One region of the uncultured Paenibacillus sp. genome, then DNA from elsewhere that is predicted to be linked to it. Evidence: riboswitches for the same ligand, from Rfam matches in the RefSeq annotation. Region 1 holds a riboswitch; each other region holds the start of a gene.
The links. Region 1 has a riboswitch for cobalamin ahead of RWM61_RS17320 (ABC transporter substrate-binding protein). Riboswitches for the same ligand answer to the same signal wherever they lie in the genome.
Positions count from the first base shown of each region.

Region 1 (6,716 bases):
AGAAGAAGATAAGCGACCTTTCCGGATTGTTTTTAAGGGTGAGTTTGATATGTGCTTGGATCGAATCGCCGCTTTTTTTTCGGAACAAGGACTTGAACCGTTGCAATGGTGGTATGACAAAGAAATCGAGATAATCGACCATATTGAGCATATGCTAACATTTAATCCGTATGTCGGGCATGTAGTCGAAAAGGGCAGCTTTAAAGGGCTTCGGCGAATTACCTGCGGGAAAAGCAGGCATATACTGTTGAACTATTTGATATATTATGCCGTTCACGAACAAGATCGCGATGTGGATGTAATTAATATTTTACCTTCAAGAACGAAGCGAAAACGCGTGACAGAGTAGAACACTTTTTTATAGGCTGGCAACCTTTAAGACGCGAGGGGCGAAGTTCGTCTTCTCAGCGGTAAGAGGGCCGAGAAAAAATTCAACTAATACTTGCATTTTACAACCATTAGCGTTATACTCAGCATGAGGTGAACGGGATGGAAGAATTGCGCAGCACGATCCAGACGATGGCGAGACGGTTCGGTTTTCTGAATAAAAATTGCTGCGTAGTCGCCGGCTGCGATATTTCGCTCGTCCAGAGTCATATCCTGTACGAGATCGATCGCCGGCACGAGCCGTCGATGCAGCAGGTGGCGAATGCGCTGGGGATGGATGTGACGACGTTCAGCCGGCAGATCCAGTCTTTAATCAAGATGAAGCTTGTCGTCAAAACCGCTTCCTCCGCGGATCGCCGCGTCTATTTGCTGAGCCTTACGACGGAAGGCAAGTTTGCGGCCACGGCAATCGACGAAGAAATGAAACGTTACTTGAACGAGGTCTTTTCGCGCATGAACGAGTTCGAGCGTGAGACGGTCATTCGCTCGCTTAAGCTGCTGAATGACAGCATGGCGAAATCCAGCGTATGCTGCAGCCCGTTCATGTAAGCGTGCTTTTGTTATCCTATACTTGCATTATGCAAGTATTTAGGGATATATATCTTATTTAGTGGAGGTGATTCCAATGGCACAACCGATCGTTATGATGGCTGATGGCTGCTGCGGCGGAACGGGCGGACGTTAAGGCATTTTTGCATCCGATTGGCACAAAGAGCGGTTCGGCGTACAGCCGGACCGTTTCTTGTGCATTTGGCAGAGCAACGGATATTGTCGATATAGACAACTTTTATCCGGTAGTGGTATAGTAACTCTTGCAATAATCGAATAGGTTTGGATACGGGTGCCGAACGTTCCGCAAGGGACGACAGGCATAATAGGGAAGTCCGGTGAAAATCCGGCACGGACCCGCCACTGTAAGAAGTCCGGAAGGCACCAAAGCCGTCCGCAAGCGAGCGCCATTCAAGTCACTGGGCAACCGGGAAGACGGCGCGCGTGAGCTTCGAGTCAGGAGACCTGCCCGCATCGTGAACGCTACCTACGTGGACTTAGGGAGGTGTTGGAATATGGCCCGCAGCCGCTATCCGCACGGTGTACCGCCGGATCGGAGCAAGCTCGGCGAACCGGCGACCGGGGGACCATAGCATTTCCGACACGAATCGGGAATGCTTTTTTTTATTTTCCAGCAAGAATGCGACGATTACTTTATAACCGGAAATGGAGAAGATGAACACGATGAACGACCGATTGGAACGCAAATTTACAACTGCGCGGGCAATCCGCTTGCTTATGATCGCTTTGCTGGCGATGGCGCTTACTGTGCTTGCCGCTTGCGGCGCCGGCAGCGACAATGCCGCGAACGGCAGCGGGGTGAACGGCAGCGCCGGGCAAACCGAGAACGGAACGGCGAACGGCGATGCGGGTGAAACGAACGACGGCGGCCAAGCCGCGAACACGGCGGAAAAGGAGCCGGCCGACACGGCCGACAGCGCCGAATCCGCCGCCCAGACGACTTACCCTCTGACGCTGACCGATGCGACCGGCACGGAGGTCACGATCGCCGAACAGCCGGCGAAGGTCGTATCGATTACGCCGAGCGAGACGGAGATTCTGTTCGCGATCGGAGCCGGCGGCGCCGTGGCGGGCGTCGACGACAACAGCAACTACCCGGCCGAGACGGCGAACCTGCCGAAGGTCGGCGGCTTCAAAATGAACGTCGAATCGGTTGCCGGCCTCAACCCCGATCTGGTCGTCGCCAATGCGAGCATCAACGGCCAGGTGGTCGAGGATCTTCGCGCGTTGGGCATCGTCGTGTTCGCCTCCCAGCCGAAAACGATCGACGAGACGATCGCCCATATCGAGGAAGTCGGCGTCATCGTGAACAAGCAGGCCGAAGCGAAAGCGGTGGCGGACAAAATGCGCGCCGACAAGCAGGCGGTCGTGGACGCCGTGAAAGGCGCCGAGCCGAAAACCGTATACCTGGAATTCTCGCCGGGCTGGACGGTCGGCAGCGGTGAATTTCTCGACGAAATCGTGACCCTCGCCGGCGGCAAAAACGTGGCGAACAGCCAGCCGAGCTGGTATGAAATCGATCCGGAGGCCATCCTCAAGGCGAACCCGCAGGTCATCCTGTATCCGGAGATCGAGGGCGACACGACGATTCCCGACGCGATCAACAGCCGGCCTGGCTGGGATCAGATCGACGCCGTGAAAAACAAGCAGGTGTTCGCGGTTCCGAACGATCCGCTCGTGCGCGTCGGCCCGCGTCTGACCGACGGGCTTCGGGACGTGGCGAAAGCGATCCATCCCGACCTCGTTCAATAGCCGCATATGAAACTGAAAATCGTCACATACGGAGGAGCAGCGATGCTTCTCCTTGTCCTTTCCGCCGTCGTTTCGATCTCGATCGGCTCGGCCGGCTATCCGATCGCTAAAGTATGGGCCATTATCGTTCATCAATTGCCGTGGAATCGGGGAGAAGCCGTGGAATGGACGGCGCTTGACGAAGCGGTCGTCATTCAGGTTCGCCTGTCCCGGATCCTGATCGGAGTACTCGTCGGCGCGTGTCTCGGGCTTGCGGGCGCGGGCTTCCAGGGTGTGCTGCGCAACCCGCTCGCCGACCCTTATACGCTCGGCGTCGCTTCGGGAAGCTCGATCGGCGCGGCCTTCCTGATCCTGTTCGGGGTGCAGTCCGCCGTCGGCATCTGGACGGTGCCTTTCGTCGCTTTCGGGACCGGCATGGCGACGATATTCGCGGTGTTCTGGCTTGCCCGGCAGCAAGGGCAAATGCGAATCGAAACGCTGATCCTGGCCGGCGTCATCGTGCAGGCTTTTCTCGGCGCATTCGTCTCTTTCATGATTTCGATGTCGAACACCGTCGTCAACGAAATCCTTTATTGGACGATGGGCAGCCTGTCCAAGCGGAACTGGGAGCATGTCGCGCTTGTGCTTCCGTTCGCAGCGCTCGGTTTGCCTGCGATATCGGCATTCGCGCAGCCGATGAATCTGTTCGTCCTCGGCGAACGCCAGGCCGCCCATCTCGGCGTCAATGTCGAACGCACCAAGCTGACCGTGCTGACGATCTCGACGCTGCTGACGGCGGCGGCCGTGTCGGTATCGGGCGTCATCGGCTTCGTCGGCCTTGTCGTGCCGCATCTGATCCGTCTCATTGTTGGACCTGATTATCGGCTGGTCGTGCCGTTGTCCGCGATTGTCGGCGGCATCTATGTGCTGTGGGCGGACACGCTCGCCCGAACGGCGCTGAGCCCGAAGGAAATTCCGCTCGGCGTGCTGACCGCGCTGATCGGCGCGCCGTTTTTCGCGTATTTGCTGAAGCGCCGCAAAGCCGGCCTGAAGGAGGGCTGAAAACATGATCGACGTACGGAATGCGGTCAAACAAATCGGCGGCAGCCGTGTGTTGGACGGGGTAAGCTTCACGCTTGCGGAAGGCGGCATGTACGGCATTATCGGCCCGAACGGCGCCGGCAAGTCGACGCTGCTGTCGCTGCTTTCCGGCGTGGAGCCGGCCGGCGGAGGCTCGGTCAATCTGCGGGGAGAACCAGTGAAGGCATACAAAGGCAAGGATTTGGCGCGCTGGGTGGCCGTGCTGCAGCAGGAGGGACTGCCGGCGACGGCTTTCACCGTGCGCGAGGTCGTCGGCATGGGACGTTATCCGCATCAGAATTGGCTCGGCCACGAGGAGAAGGATGCCGGCGAGCTGATCGAAAGCGCGATGCGGACGCTTGGGCTGACGAAGCTGGCTGAACGGCGGCTGAGCCAGCTGAGCGGCGGCGAACGGCAGCGCGTCGCGCTGGCAAAGGTGATGGTGCAGGAGCCGGAGCTGATATTGCTGGACGAGCCGACCACTTATCTGGACATCGGCCATCAGGTTCAGCTGCTCGACGCGGTACGGGATTGGCAGAAGCAAAAAAGGCTGACGGCCGTCGCGGTGTTTCACGACCTGAATTTGGCGGCGCAATACTGCGACCGGCTGCTCGTATTGGCCGGCGGCAAGCTTGCAGCGGACGGCACGCCGGCCGAGGTGCTTACGGAGGAGACGATCAGCCGGGTGTACGGGACGGATCCGATCGTTCTGCGGCATCCGGACAATGGCGCTCCCCAGGTGCTGCTGAGACCGCGGGCTGCGCGCAAATCCGATCAGACATTCATGCCGCTGCGCGGCACCGCTGATGAATGAAAATTTTAATTTTCAAGGCAGAAAGCATCGTTTCTACGTTAGTCCGTTAGTGCTAATATTGACGCGCTCCGTTGGAATTCATCCAATGAAAACCAAGTTACGGATCTCTTCTTATCGTTTCACTGGATTTCATCCAGCAAAATTAAGCCTCCAGGGGGCTGTGAGTGGAAAGCGGCCGATTTCACTGGATACTTTCCAACATAAGCCGGCATCTACCGCTAAAACAAGCCGTTTGATTGGATGAAATCCAATCAAGTTTAAATGACTGTCATAAGAAGCCTGGATCCGTTGCCTCGACAAGCTGCAACAGACACATATGTCAGCCTGTCGCGACAAGTTGCGGGCGGCGTATGGCCCTTTTCTATAAAATGATCCCATCATCGTGAAAGGAGACCGTGTCATGGAGCTTGAATTGAAGCTGCGTCAAGTGTGCGAACGAATCGGACCGCTGGACGAAGCCGCGATGGCGGAAGCCGCCGCAAGGCTGGACAGCCTGACGAAGCCGCCGGGCAGTCTCGGCAGACTGGAGGAGATCGCCGTCCGGATCGCCGGGATCAAGGGCGAGGCGATGCCCGTGGCCGGGAGGAAGGCGGTGGTGGTCATGGCGGGCGATCACGGCGTGACCGCCGAAGGCGTCAGCGCCTACCCGGCGGAGGTTACGCCGCAGATGGTGATGAATTTTCTCGCCGGCGGCGCGGCCGTCAATGTGCTGGCCCGGCAGGCGGGGGCGGACGTTTATTGCGCCGATCTCGGCGTGAATGCGGAGCTTGCCCACCCCCGCCTGCTGGACTATAAGGTTCGGAAAGGAACCGCCAATATGTGCCGCGGACCGGCAATGGATCGCGAGGACGCTGTGCGGTCCGTTCTCGCCGGCGTCGAAATCGCCTCGATGCTGATTAAGCACGAGGGTTACGATCTGCTCGCGACCGGCGATATGGGAATCGGCAACACGACGCCGAGCGCGGCGCTCTGCGCGGTTTTCAGCGCAGCGGCCGTCGAGGACTCCGTCGGCCGCGGCACGGGCGTCGACGACGAGCGGCTGCGGAGTAAAACAGCAGCGGTCCGCAGGGCGATTGACGTTAACCTTCCCGATCCGTCCGATCCGATCGACGCGCTGGCCAAGGTCGGCGGCCTCGAAATCGGCGGGTTGGCCGGGCTCATGCTCGGCGCCGCCGCGCTTCGCCGTCCGGTTCTTGTGGACGGCTTCATATCGACGGCGGCCGCGCTCGTCGCGGCACGGCTGTGTCCGGGAGCCGTCGACTATATGATCGCCTCGCATCTGTCGCACGAGCGCGCGCACGGCGCGCTGCTGGAAGCGGTAGGCCTGCGGCCGGCGATTCATTTGGACATGAGGCTTGGCGAAGGGACGGGCGCCGTTCTCGGGTTTCATTTTGTCGAAGCGGCGCTGCGGGTCATGCATGAGATGGCCACCTTTGAAAGCGCGGGCGTATCGAAGGAATAGGAGGAATGGACGGTATGGCGGTACTGGTTACCGGCGGCGCCCGCAGCGGCAAAAGCGGGTTCGCCGAAGCATACTCGGCGCGGATCGGCGCACGCGGCCTCTATGTGGCGACGTCGGAGCCGTTCGACCGCGAAATGGCCGAACGGGCGGAACGGCACCGGCTGGACCGGGCCTCCTCGGGTTTCGAGTGGGAGACGGTGGAAGAACCGTTCGCTCTCGCGGAGCTGCTTGGACGATTGTCCTCGGCATACGGCGGCGCCCGGTCCGGGGAGCCCCCTGTCGTGCTCGTCGATTGCCTGACCTTGTGGCTGACGAACCGGTTGCTGGCTCTGGAGGAGAAGGAAGGCTGTACGGCGCGCGAAGCGGATGGCGAAATGGAGCGGCTCATCGACGAGCTCGTCCACGCGGCGGTGCGTTATCCGCATCCGCTTGTGCTGGTCACGAACGAGGTCGGCAGCGGCATCGTGCCCGACTACCCGCTCGGCCGGCGTTTTCGCGATCTGGCGGGCAGGCTGAACCGGCGCATGGCGGAAGTGTGCGACCGGGTTTTTCTCGTTACGGCAGGCATTCCGGTGGATCTAAAAAAGCTCGCGTTCCGGTTGGAGGAGCTGTAGCCGATGCTGTTCTACTCGCTGCCGGAAATCTCGCTCATGATCGCGCTTGCGATTGCCG
Region 1 covers NZ_CAUPYC010000072.1:1,689-8,404, forward strand. The annotation lists gene RWM61_RS17305 (hypothetical protein) at 1-12, shown strand, start outside; gene RWM61_RS17310 (hypothetical protein) at 1-349, shown strand, start outside; gene RWM61_RS17315 (MarR family winged helix-turn-helix transcriptional regulator) at 490-936, shown strand; cobalamin riboswitch at 1,210-1,424, shown strand; gene RWM61_RS17320 (ABC transporter substrate-binding protein) at 1,621-2,709, shown strand; gene RWM61_RS17325 (iron ABC transporter permease) at 2,716-3,750, shown strand; gene RWM61_RS17330 (heme ABC transporter ATP-binding protein) at 3,755-4,582, shown strand; gene cobT (nicotinate-nucleotide--dimethylbenzimidazole phosphoribosyltransferase) at 4,983-6,044, shown strand; gene cobU (bifunctional adenosylcobinamide kinase/adenosylcobinamide-phosphate guanylyltransferase) at 6,059-6,658, shown strand; gene cbiB (adenosylcobinamide-phosphate synthase CbiB) at 6,662-6,716, shown strand, end outside.

Region 2 (6,716 bases), on a different contig from region 1:
TATAATATCGTTGCCATCCCATTGGCAGCCGGCGTATTTTATGGCGCGGGCATTCTTTTAAACCCCGCTTTGGGAGCTGTTCTGATGTCGCTCAGCACGATTGTCGTCGCGATTAATGCCAAGCTGTTGAAAGCATGAAGATTTGCCGCCCCGCCGGTGAGGCGAAGGAACTGCAAGAATAAGGTTGTAAAATTGGCAAACAGCAAAGCGGGTTCTTTCCATCGGTTTTCATGCTGGAGAGAACCCGGTTATCCATCAGGTTGTTATGTTTTGATAGGGAGGCTGCCGATGGCCTCCTCTTTCAGACGTTTTCTCGTGTTCCAGTCGAAACGCCGCGCGTTGCTCCAAAAATTGAAATCCCCTGTGTAATACCCTTCATTGTCCACTTGCAATCTTTTTCGGGCGATCATCTTGACGTAGCCGATCACCCGGCTGAAAGTAGCGATGTCATCACTGCCGCAGACGGGGCAAGCGGAAATGTTTTTCCCATCTTCCGCGACGATTTGTGAGCTGCAGTCCAGACAACTCGTGAGCGTTGGCGTCAAAGTGATGTATTGGATCGGTTTATCGAATATTTTCTTTAAATAATCGGCCAATCGTTTTGGCTGAAGCCTGCTTTCAAGGAAATGGTGCAAAATGCTTCCGGACGTCGCGTAAGCTTGAAATTCGGCGCTGTTTTCGATTTGCCGCAAAAAGTCGTCTTCACTGAACGGAAGCATGCAGCCCGATGTCAAATACACATTTTCCCCCGTTCCCTGGACGAAGATGTCCCGATTGTTGCGTTGTGCCCATTTCACATCGTGGCGCGCCAATTTGATAGCCGCATTTTCTCCGGGCGCATACTCGATTCCGCAGGCTACTTTGTCTCTCACGATAAATTCGTTGATTTTTTCCGTCATAAATTGCATGATCCGGTGCGCCAGCTGTTTCCCTTCCTTGTTGTTCATTCCATCGGGGTAACCGATATTGACCAGCCCTTCATGCATGCCGGAAACTGCAAATACGTTGAAATAGTTGGACAAGTCGCGGTTCAATGCGAAAAAAGTCGGATACAGCTGCCGGTTTCGCTCGATCCATCTCCGTTTGGCCATATGCCCTTCCTGCATGACGTTCAGAAACTCTTCGATTTTCGTGAAAAGCAGCGTTTCATCGTGACCGTATTCCAACAGCCCCCGATTCAGGTTCAAGTTCAGCACTTGCACAGCGCCCGTCGATCCGGTCGAACTGCCGAAAATGCCGCTGCCGAGTCTCGACAGTACGGTTAAATCGATTTGCAGCCTGCAGCACAAGCTGCGGCTTACTTCCGGATCACGTGGTTTGATGTACGGATTGAGACGGCGATAGCGTTCATTCTTGAACGGCTCGGTTCGGAAATTCTCGAAATATACTCCGCCCCAGCGGTACATGCCGTCCAGCATTTCGAGGAACAGCCGGTTTTCATAATCGAATGCGTCATCAATCGGTACGGTTAACAGCGGAAAAGTGAACGGGATGCCGGTACCGGTTCCCTGCTTCATGACTTCGATTACGGCCTGGTTGATCCGATCGAAGTATTCGGATGGAATGTCGCGGTAACGAATGTCGAGAGGCGTACCGCCGATCACGACGAAATCGTCCTTGATTTCGTCGGAAGGCTTGCCGAACTCCAGCGTAATGTTGGTGAATGCCGATTGGGATCCGCCGCGCAATGGCATATTCATTTCCCAGATCAGGCTTTGGAACAGCTGCTTCAGTTCGTCCTCCGTGAAGCGGCGTCCTTTGACCGTTTCCTCGTAATACAGGTAGGAAGCGGAAATCGTCGTCATTTGCGACAACATGACGGCACCGGATACTTGCTGGGACATCAGCACGACGATGTTGCTGAAATGCCGGAGCAGCGTTTCAAGCTTTCGAGTCGGTTTCGAGGACATCATATTTTTGGCCAGCGTGGGGATTCCGGCAGCAGCGATGTCTTTGCAAGCGACGCTCAAGCAATATGGGCTTAATTGTTTATCATGAATATAGATTACGCCGTCCCGATACAATTCGGTCAGTTTGGCCGGTAAAATGTGCTGCAGCAAATATTCTTCTTCCGCAAAGTTGGTCAGGTTATGCCGCAACAACGGCAATGAATAAACGAAATTGCTGTTTTCCCTTTTCAAATAATCGGCCTGTTTGGTTTCCGACGGTGATGTAAACGTATCGATGATTTCCTTGGAATGACGAAACATGGTGTTTCCTCCGTTCGATGGTGAATGATTTTATCGGGTGACTTGCGGCGGGTGGAAGGGATTCAAGAAATAGGGCACAACACTGTCGTATTTGGTTTTTAATCCGTTCACATACTCTTGAATTCGTTCAAAGTATTCATCGCTGAGCAGCGGATATCGCACCGTTCTCACTTGGCTTAACCGGCTATTGTGCCGAATGACGGTTTCCACCGACTCAAGGATGTCCCGGCAACAACGTTTCGTAGGGACGGTTCCGATAATCGCTTCGAATAGCTCTCGGTCATCCTCGGGATCGAGACAGTGATACGGCAGCTTCATATCGATATGAACGCCGTCAACCAAATTGTCGGCAAGCATTCGCTGCAATTTACGCGGGAACGTGCCGTTGGTAAAAACAATGATTTTCCCTTTGAAGATCTTTCGCACCCGATTGAGAAAATGACTAATTTCCGAAGCCTCGTTCATCATGAATTCCCCGCCGCTGAATAACACGGCATCGAACATATCGTTGCATTCGCCCAAGCGCTCGATAACTTGTTCGGCGGTTAAATGGCCGTCCGGTTTTTTGGCTATCAATTCGTCATGATTATGACAACCGTAACAGCGCATGTTGCAGCCGTTCCAAGCGTGAATGAGCAGCGATACGTGACCGGGCAAATCATCGAACGTACGAATGAAACGGGGATAAAAAGCCAGCATCCGATTCTCCTTTCCGCGAAAAAAGGCATTTCCAACCACCATCCCCAAAATGAGGTCAGAAATGCCCGTATACATAGAACCAATCGGTTACATACACGAATAACACCTCCCTATCTTCCTTAGGTTAAGCAGTGTCGTCGTTTATGGCAGGTCTCCTGGCTTCGGGTCCATGCGAACGCCGCTTCCTTCCCGTTTCAAGGTGAAACAGTGGATTGCGTGCGGCGTCGCTCGCCGTAACAGTGGAGGGACCGCGTCGGATTTTCACCGAACTTCCCTTTTCAATCGGTCACTTGCATGAAAATGATCCGATACCATAAACCACTATATTTAGTTGTTGGAATGAATGCTAATACAATATATTGAAAAAGTAAAGTGATGGTTGTCATTCGATAATTTTTTATCCGGATTGTGATAAACATCATAAGGTTTATTCTTTGATCTGTGGTATGATTGCCGGGAAAAATCTTGAAAGAACAGTAAACTTGAGATGCACGAGCGGGAGCTGGAAGTTGATCCGGCTGAGAGGAAGGCTGCATTCGCCTTCGACCGCAGAACCTGGTCTGGGTAATGCCAGCGTAGGAATCATGATCTTCTGCCGATCGCAGGGCGCATAGATTCCTATGCGCTATTTTTGTTATTGGAGGAGAAAAGATGATGGGTGATGCTTTTAGTATTGGCGGCGCAACGCTGTCCAGCCGTTTGTTTGTGGGCACGGGCAAATTCGGGAACGATTCCGTGATTTCCGATGTAATCGGACGTTCCGGCGCGCAGGTTATTACGGTAGCGGTAAGGCGAATCGATTTCAATTCGTCCTTTGAAGATGGTTTGACGCACATACCGGACGGCATGAAACTGCTTCCCAATACATCCGGCGCCCGGAATGCGCAGGAAGCCGTACGAATCGCCCTTCTCTCGAGAGAGGGCGGGATGGGGAATTGGATCAAAATCGAGGTTATTCCCGATCAAACCTACCTGCTTCCGGACAATGAAGAAACGATTCAAGCGACATCGATATTGGCGAAGGAGGGGTTTGTCGTTTTTCCTTATATGAATCCGGATCTCATTGCCGCCAAACGGATGCGGGACGCCGGCGCCGCGGCGGTGATGCCTCTCGGAGCGCCGATCGGCTCGAACCGGGGACTGCAGACGAAAGAAATGATCCGCATCTTGATTGAAGAACTCGACGTGCCCGTCATTGTCGATGCGGGGATCGGCAAACCTTCCGAAGCGGCGGAAGCGATGGAAATGGGAGCGGCGGCGGTATTGATCAATACGGCGATCGCGACCTCGGGGGATCCCGCGTCCATGGCCGAGGCGTTCGCAAGCGCCGTTCATGCCGGACGGCTTGCTTATCGATCCGGTTTGGGACCGGTCAAGCAGACGGCGGAGGCTTCTTCCCCGTTAACGGGATTTTTGGGGGGAGAGGGGGAGGCGAATTGAGCTTTTATGAAATCTATTGCAAATCGAAAGAAATGGAATATTCTGAAGCTTTCCGGGAAGCTTCCGGGCAGGATGTGCTCCGCATTTTACGGAAAGACCGACTGAATGAACAGGATTTCCTGATGCTGCTGTCGCCCGCTGCCGGTTCGTGCCTGGAAGCGATGGCTCAAAAAGCGCACCGGCTGACGGTTCAACATTTCGGCCGTACGATTTTGCTGTTCGCTCCTTTATACGTGTCGGACTACTGCGTCAATTCCTGCGCATACTGCAGCTTCAGCGTCGAACATGTTTTTTCGAGAAAAAAACTCGCGATGCGTGAGGTTGAAAGAGAAGGCGCCGCGATCGCGGCTGCAGGAATCAAACATCTTTTGCTGTTGACGGGCGAATCCCCGCAGCAATCGAATCATGATTACTTGAAGGCCTGCATCCTTATCTTATCGAAGCATTTCGCTTCTGTTTCATTGGAAGTTCAACCGATGGACAAATCGCAGTACGCCGATCTTATCGACAATGGCGTGGACGGCCTGACTCTTTATCAGGAAACGTACAAAGAGGATACATATCGCGAGTTACACCGGAAGGGCCCGAAGCGAAATTACTTGTACCGGTTGGATGCGCCGGAAAGGGCCTGTCAAGCCGGAATGAGGACTGTGACGATCGGTCCTCTTCTCGGGCTGGAAGACTGGAGGAAGGAGGTATTTCTGGCGGGGCTGCACGCCCGTTATTTGCAAGCCAGGTATCCCGCAACGGAGATCGGTGTGTCGCTTCCCCGGATCCGCCCGCATTTGGGAGGGTGGAGCCCGGGATCAACCGTGAACGATAAAGAGTTGGTTCAGGCTATGCTGGCGATGCGATTGTTTTTGCCGCGGGCGGGAATTACTCTCTCGACCAGGGAAAGCAAGACATTTCGCAACCGGTTGCTCCGATTGGGCGTGACCAAAATGTCGGCCGGTTCATCCACCGCTGTCGGCGGTTATTCGGACGATAAAGCCGGCATCCCTCAATTTGAAACGTCCGACGAACGCAGTGTCAAAGAAATGCGGTTGTTTTTGCAAAGCCAAGGTTATCAACCGTTACTGGCGGATTGGCCGAAGTTCGGCGGACGTAATATGGCGGTTCATTCCTATAAGTCGTGATCGGAATGACTCACCGCTTTCACCCTCACAACAAGTGGTTTCATTTATGCAGTTTTCCTTTTCATGAATAAGGGTATATTTACTACGTTATGTAATTTTATAATAAGGAACGCTTAATTGCGGTAAAGCTTCCGAATAAGAACGATTCGATGGAGGAAATGATAAAAAAAGGAACACATTAAGGAAATTCGGTAGCGATGATGCAGAATCAAATTTCATAGTAAAGAGGTGAACGCAATGATCAAAGATTACCGTAATGAACACAACGATCATGCTTCGCATCAAGCGGCAACGGCTGTACACGATTGAAATCTACGCCGGAGTCCTTCCGCATGAAAAAGTGGACAAAATCGCGGAAATTCAACGCGCAGGGCATCGGGTGGCCATGACCGGAGACGGGGTGAACGACGCTCCGGCACTGGCGAAGGCCGACCTGGGAATCGCGGTGGGAGCCGGCACGGATGTAGCCATTGAAACGGCCGATGTAATCCTGGTGAGAAGCGATCCGAAGGACGTCGTTTCGATTCTTGAACTGTCCAAGAAAACATACAGCAAAATGGTGCAAAATCTATGGTGGGCGACCGGGTACAATATCGTGGCGATTCCGTTGGCAGCCGGCGTTCTGTACGGCGCCGGAATTCTGTTGACCCCCGCTGTGGGAGCTGTTCTTATGTCTCTCAGCACCATTGTCGTTGCCGTTAATGCCAAGCTGTTGAAGGCATAATGATCCGGCATATGTGTTCGACAAGCGAACGGAATGTGTTTAGGCAGATGAAGGAGATCATGTTCGCGCCGCAGTTGTCGAAGGAGATCATTTATGCTCGGTTTCCTTTTATGTCGTGCATTCCGGTATACGTTCCAATGCGATCGTGAACAGGATTCTGCTGCCTTTCGTCGTCCTGTTCGGATTTTTTGTAGCGGCTTCGAATTCCCCCCCACAAAGATTGCTCCCTGCTGTTCCCCCTTTTCGAGAATGGATTTGGATCTGTATGAGAAGGGAATCATCTTGGTGGAATTGACATCCCTCTGACGGGCGCGCTGGCGATATTCGGACCTTACGAACCGGATCGTTGCTTGCATTATTCGCTCTTAAGATTGCGGCATCTCAAATCCCGATCAGCGATCATATGTTCATGGCCATCCTGGCCAAAGCATACCTTCCCTTCTCGCTGCTCTTCGCTTTGATTTTATCCGTCCGGTTATGAAACCCCGGCAATCTCGATATGTTGAG
Region 2 covers NZ_CAUPYC010000042.1:28,464-35,179, forward strand. The annotation lists gene RWM61_RS13555 (copper-translocating P-type ATPase) at 1-138, shown strand, start outside; gene nrdD (anaerobic ribonucleoside-triphosphate reductase) at 264-2,210, opposite strand; gene RWM61_RS13565 (radical SAM protein) at 2,241-2,984, opposite strand; cobalamin riboswitch at 3,037-3,240, opposite strand; TPP riboswitch at 3,395-3,508, shown strand; gene RWM61_RS13570 (thiazole synthase) at 3,564-4,349, shown strand; gene thiH (2-iminoacetate synthase ThiH) at 4,346-5,485, shown strand; partial or broken gene RWM61_RS13580 (HAD-IC family P-type ATPase) at 5,793-6,209, shown strand; partial or broken gene RWM61_RS13585 (transposase) at 6,714-6,716, opposite strand, start outside.
Region 2: it holds a riboswitch for cobalamin, as region 1 does, so the genes downstream of both, RWM61_RS13565 (radical SAM protein) here and RWM61_RS17320 (ABC transporter substrate-binding protein) in region 1, are expected to answer to the same signal.

Region 3 (6,716 bases), on a different contig from region 1:
CAGCGGAAATCTCAATATCCGCAGGGCGATGGCGATATTGTATTGGGGAATCGCGAAGGAGGCGATCCCTGTCGCCGCCACGATAATGACCATGATCGGAGAAGCGATGCCGGCGTTGATAGCCGCTTCTCCGATGACAAGCGCCCCCACGATGCTGACCGCGGAGCCGACCGGCTTGGGCAGCCGGACCCCGGCTTCCCGCAGCAGTTCAAAGAAAAATTCCATCAGCAGCGCTTCAAAAAAGGCGGGCAGCGGTATGCCTTCCCGCGCGTCAATGACCGCAAGCAGCAGAACCGTAGGAACCAGCTCGGGATGGAATGTCGATAACGCAATATAGACGCTGGGCAGCGTCAGGGCCATGAGAAAGGCGATTATTCGAAGCCAACGGACGAAGGTCGAGTATACCGTTCGCTGATAGTAATCTTCGCTGGATTGGAAAAATTCCGCAAAGAGACCCGGGCACAATAAAATACTGCTCGTGCCCTGCACCATGACGGCAATCTTTCCATCCAGCATGGCGGATACCGCCACATCCGGCCGTTCCGTGTACCGATGCTGGGGAAAAGGGGAGTAGGTGGAATCCTCAATGATTTGTTCGATAAAGGAAGTCTCCAATATTTCGAGCTGTTTGATTTGCTCCACTCTTTTTTTGAATTCTTTCAGCAATGCGGGGTCTACCGCCCCTTCGACGTATCCGTAAGCGACATTCGTTTGGGTTTCTCCGCCTGCCATGATCGTTTCGATCTTGAATTTAGGGCTCTTCAGGCGCAGTCGAAGAAGCCCGAGATTTTTTTGCAGGTTTTCGACGGTGCTCTCCCGCGGGCCCTGCACAACCGACTCGTTGGCCGGTTCGGTAACCTGCCTCGTCTCGACGGACTGCGCTTTGTAGCTTAACGCTTTGTTCCATTGGTTAAGCAGGATGACGATGCGTCCGTTAGAAATATGTTCCACGACGAGATTGAAATCGTTGAGAACCGTCGGTTTTTTCTGCGCAACCCCGTCGTGCTCAAAAAAAGAGATGAATTGCTCGGGCTTGATCGTCGTCCCGGGACCGACCTCATGCGTGACGAGATCCTGCAGGGATGTCTTCATAAAATTGATCTTGTCTTCCTGTACGAGCGAATCGTAATAAACGGAACAAGCCGTGTGCTGCAGTTCGGGACCGTAATTCCAATGCTTGAACACAATATCCGAGCTGACCGCGAATATCTTTTCCAGCTGACGCAGATTGTCCGACAGCTTCTCGGAGATCGGAAGTTGTTCCTTATTCGCCTGTGATGTTCCGCCGGCAGTATTGGTGGTCATCCACGTCACCCAGTTTCCGTTTGCTGTACCAATTTGTGTTAGTATGATTCTTCCTGTGATGAACTATACATTTCCCTGTATGGGCATATCTATTTCAAAGCCGGCTGATATAATCCGCAGTCCGAAGCGCCAATGCCACGGCGGTCAGTGTGGGATTGGCCGTTCCGCTCGTCGGGATCACGCTGTTATCCGCCGCATAAAGACCGGATATGCCGTGTACCTGGCCGTGAAGGTCGGTTACCGATGTATCGGGGTCATATCCCATTCGGCAGGTTCCTGCGTCATGAATCGCCTCTGTCAAAGGCCCCGGTTCCTCTTCGACGGCAGTGGCCTGCATGGCGGAAAAAAGCCGTCTGACCCCTTCCTGCATGTCGCGAATGACCGCCTGATCCTTCTCGCTATAGGAAAAATGGACGCGGATAACCGGCACCCCGTATTCATCCCGCTCCAGCGGATCCAATTCGACCCGGTTCTCAAATCGCGATTCGACTACGCCGAAGGCGCCGGCTACGACTCGCAACCGTTCCTGCAGCGGCTTGACGAGATACTGCTGGTACGCATTGTATTCTTCCGGGGGTCCCCCGATCATGACTTGGTAGGGACGGTCTTCCCTGCCGGGAATTAATATGCCGAGCGCCCCCAGCACCTCCGGAAATTGTTCACGGTCAAAATATCCGGTCAACCCCTGAAGCGAATGGGTGGTCAGATAATGGCCGATCGCCCGTCCCGGAATCCCGGAAGCAAGCAGCAGACGAGGATTCTCGAACGTGCTGGCGGAGAGGACGACGGTCTTGGCCTTCATGACATACGACTTCTTGTCCGGCGTCATGACCCTCACGCCGGTTACTCTCTTTTGCCCGGTAAGGATCTCCACGGCCCGGGCATTGACGGCCAAGTCGTAAGGCCGCCGGTTCAGCGCTTCGGCAAACCAGGCGATCGAGCTGAAAGCGGCATTGGAGTGAAGCTGTCCGTATCGGGTCGGCTCGAGGTCAACGGCGATCGGCATCGGGACAGCATCCGGAAAGCCCCGTTCGAGAAGCCGTTCAAGCAGGACGCTCGTGTAATAGGATCCTTCCTGATAAAAGGGAGTGACGCCCATGGCCCGTTCGGCGATCGCGTAATAATGCTGCAGTTCTTTTGCCGGAACGGGCCACCCTGCCGTTTCGGAAACGGGCATCCGCGGCGCCACTAATTGCCAAGCGAGCGTCCTGCCGCCGAATGCGATCAGCTCTCTGAAATAAGTTTGCTCAACCGGTCTTGCAACTTTATCGAAATATTGCCTGAAGCGCGGAAGAGAGTATGTGGGAATATTATAAAAATGGGTCGGCAGCAGCAAATCGCCCGCTTCCACGACGCCGATTTTTTTTCCGTTTGCGCCCCATTGTCGGGCTAATCTCCACAGAACGGCGCCGCCCCCCGCTCCCGATCCGACAATGAGCACATCGTACTCCGTTTGCGCCATTCGCTCCGGCGAAGTGAGCGGTATCCATTCGTTCCGGAAATCCGTTCGGCGGGGAGAGGATGCCGCGGGCTCCCGGTTTCCCATCGATATCGAATAGGGCGGCAGCCTAACCGGTTGACCCGAAAGGTTTGCGTCAGGGCTACCCACATGCGGGTTGAGGGAAATAAGCGCTTCCAGCGAAACATTCCGGCGGCGTGCAATGTTCCTTAACGCCTCGCCGTCACTCGCGATATAAATCCTCATAATCCCCTTCCTTCCGCAGCGCCTTAAGAGGGCTCCTTTTCTACAAATCATCGTATGATTTATATGAAAGAAGCAGGTGAATGATGACATCGCGGACTCGAGCTTATCTGGCCGCCCAAGCCATTCCGCGTCTCATCATGGTCAGCACTTCGGGTATCATCACAATGTCGGCCGAATGACCGAGCGCGTTGTAAAACACGCGTCCCTTGCCGTATTTTTTGGTCCACACGACGGGCATGAACACGGGTCTCCACACTTCGGGCGGATAGGTCTCATAATAAGAAGTCGCCAGAACCTCGATTGCCGGATCGATCAGCATGTAGTAATGTTCGGTGGCGACTTCGAAATCCGAAATCCCGCGGGTAATGGGGTTTTCTTTGTCCTTGATAAGCACTTTGAAGCGGTATCCGGGATGCGCCGCAAAGTTTCCGCCCACCATCAACTGGTATCTGGATTCACAGGGAAACGTATATCCCATGCCGCCGTGCAGCCCCGCCAGTCCGGTTCCGTTGCTGATCGTCTCGAGCAAATTGTCCAATTGCTGCGGAGTAACGGTGCCTTCCGTCCAATTAGGAACAATCAAATCCATTTGCATCACTTTTGCCTTGTCATTAAAAACGTCCCATGTCTCGGATATTTCCACATCAAAATTATCCTGCCTCAATAAATCGGCCAAAATTTCGGCAATTTCCTTCGGCTGGTGCGGCGCATACCCGCCTGAAACGATCAAAGCCTTTTTGGTCCTTTGCCGAAAGCCGTTAGAACGCGTATGTGTATGAATCCGAACACGCACTGTACGATCCATCCCTGCTGTTCCTTTCCTGTTTGAACTGAAAACAGATTCAGAGACAGTATATGCGGCAGTCCCGCCGTATGCTTATGGCCGAAGACCTCATACGATGACGGACACTGCACAACATGGCTGTCACAACATGCTTGCCAAACGGTTTTGTATCGGTTACGATGAACTTCATGAACCCATCATAAAACTGAATATCGGAAACAGGTGCCTATCCGACAACAAGATGCCCGGATCGGCTTAAAAGGGAAGTTCGGTGCAAAACCGACGCGGTCCCGCCACTGTATATGGAAGAGTCGCAGCAAATAGGCCACTGGTTGCAAACGCAACCGGGAAGGCTGCTGTGGATGATGACGCCAATAGCCAGGAGACCTGCCTGTTTCAACGGCACTGCTTTACCTACGGGAGATAGGGAGGTGTTAGACGGCAACCAACGTTCTATAACGGCGGCGTCTTTCCCTTTGTCATATTCGGGGAGAGACGCTTTTTTTATTTGTCTGTAAGCCATTTATCCAAGCGGGAGGAAAAGAAAAAATGCAAGGAAAAGTCACAGTTGCAAATCTTGGATATCCAAGAATCGGGGAAGATCGGGAGTGGAAAAAAACGCTGGAAGCGTTCTGGTCGGGAAAGTGCGGCGAAGAGGCTTTCTATGCCGAGATGGAACGGATTCAGCTCGCGCATCTCGAAGTTCAGAAAGCGAAGGGACTGGACTCTATTCCGGTCAACGACTTTACTTATTACGATCACATGCTGGACATGGCGGTCATGCTGGGTGTCGTGCCTGCACGGTTCGGCCACACCGGAGGAGCTGTTCCGATAAGCACTTACTTTGCCATGGCACGCGGGAACGAGAATGCGGCAGCATGTGAAATGACGAAATGGTTCAATACGAATTACCATTACATTGTTCCGGAGATCGGAGAGGCGGTTCCTTGCCTGACGGAGAACAAACCGCTTGCCGCTTACCGCTTTGCCAAGTCCAGAGCCGGAATTGAAGGAAGGCCGGTCATCGTCGGTCTTTATACTTTTTTAAAGCTGTCCAAGGGTTTCCCATCCCATCATCTTGCCGATCAAATTGAACGGTTCCTTCCTGTTTATGTGGAACTGCTGAAACAACTGGAACAGGAGGGCGTCGCCTGGGTTCAGATTGATGAGCCCGCACTCGTTACGGATACGAAAGCGGAAGAGTTTGAAAGAGTGGAATTGATTTACAATACAATAAGGGATCGGGTTCCGCAATTGAACATCATGCTGCAGACCTATTTCGAGGCGGTCGACAACTATGAGCGTCTTGTAAATTTACCGGTTGACGGCATCGGTCTTGATTTCGTGCATGACAGCGGAGCCAACTTGAAATCTCTGAAACAGTATGGTTGGCCCGACAACAAATCGCTCGGTGCGGGCATTATCGACGGACGCAATATATGGCGTTCCGATCTGGATGCCAAATTAGCCCTCATCCATGAGATTCTGGAACATGTACCCGGTCACCGGCTCATTCTGCAGCCTTCCTGCAGCCTGCTCCACGTACCGGTTTCGTTGCAGCGGGAATTGAAGATGAACAAGACGATAAGAGACGCGCTTGCTTATGCCAACGAGAAGTTGGATGAATTGACTCTTCTCAAATCCGCAGTATCGGATAATATGACCGGCGATCTCGAAGCAAGCCGCACTGCGCTTTCCTTGTTCCGCAAGCTTCCGGAACGGAATCGCCCGGATGTCGCCGCTCAGATGGCCGGTATCGATTCACTTCGGGACAAGCGGAACCTTCCATTTCAATCCCGCTTCGAGGTCCAGCGCCTCAAATGGAACCTTCCGCTCTTGCCGACCACGACGATCGGCAGCTTCCCGCAAACAGCCGAGGTTCGCCAGGCACGTCTGAAATGGCGGCGGGGAGAATGGGATGACGCCAGATATGGCATGTTCGTACGGCAGCAAATTGAACAATGCATCAAGGTTCAAGAAGAAATCGGATTGGATGTGCTCGTTCACGGGGAGTTCGAACGGACGGATATGGTTGAGTTTTTCGGTGAAAAATTGGCCGGATTCTTGTTTACCCAGAATGGTTGGGTACAATCGTATGGCTCCCGCTGCGTCAAACCGCCGGTTATTTACGGAGACGTCGCATTCACAGGAGCCATGACCGTAGAGGAAACCGCCTACGCGCAATCCTTGACCGAGTTGCCTGTTAAAGGTATGCTTACGGGCCCGGTAACCATTCTAAATTGGTCGTTCGTACGCGATGATCGCAGCCGGGAAGAGGTGGCCAATCAAATCGCGCTTTCCCTAAGGAAAGAAGTGGAGGCGCTGGAGAGCGCCGGCATCGAGATGATTCAAGTGGACGAACCGGCTATCCGCGAGGGACTGCCGCTCAAAGAGCGGGATCAGGCGGCGTACCTGGAATGGGCCGTCAAAGCGTTCCGAATCGCAACCGCGAGCGTGAAGGATACGACTCAGATTCACACTCATATGTGCTATTGCGAATTCCACGATATGATCGATTCGATTCTGGCGCTTGATGCGGACGTCATCTCCATCGAGACATCCCGAAGCCATGGCGAATTGATTGCCAGCTTCGAGCTCAACGGCTATGACCATGGGATCGGCCTCGGCGTGTACGACATCCACAGTCCGCGCGTTCCGTCCGTGGACGAAATGTCCGAAATGATCGATCGGGCACTCCGGGTGCTCGATCCGGAGCTGTTCTGGATCAATCCCGACTGCGGGTTGAAGACACGCGGTTGGGAAGAGACGGCCCATGCGCTGAGGAATATGATCACAGCCGCGCGAGCAGCCAGAGAAAAGCTGACCGGCGTTATTCATTAAGAGTGAATGGACCTGTAAAAAACGATTACAGGGGGAATTCATGCGAAAAGATCTATTGCATTTCTTGCTTACTGTCAAAGA
Region 3 covers NZ_CAUPYC010000018.1:870-7,585, reverse strand. The annotation lists gene RWM61_RS08305 (spore germination protein) at 1-1,305, opposite strand, end outside; gene RWM61_RS08300 (GMC family oxidoreductase) at 1,400-3,010, opposite strand; gene RWM61_RS08295 (ThuA domain-containing protein) at 3,114-3,740, opposite strand; cobalamin riboswitch at 3,998-4,204, shown strand; gene metE (5-methyltetrahydropteroyltriglutamate--homocysteine S-methyltransferase) at 4,344-6,635, shown strand.
Region 3: it holds a riboswitch for cobalamin, as region 1 does, so the genes downstream of both, metE (5-methyltetrahydropteroyltriglutamate--homocysteine S-methyltransferase) here and RWM61_RS17320 (ABC transporter substrate-binding protein) in region 1, are expected to answer to the same signal.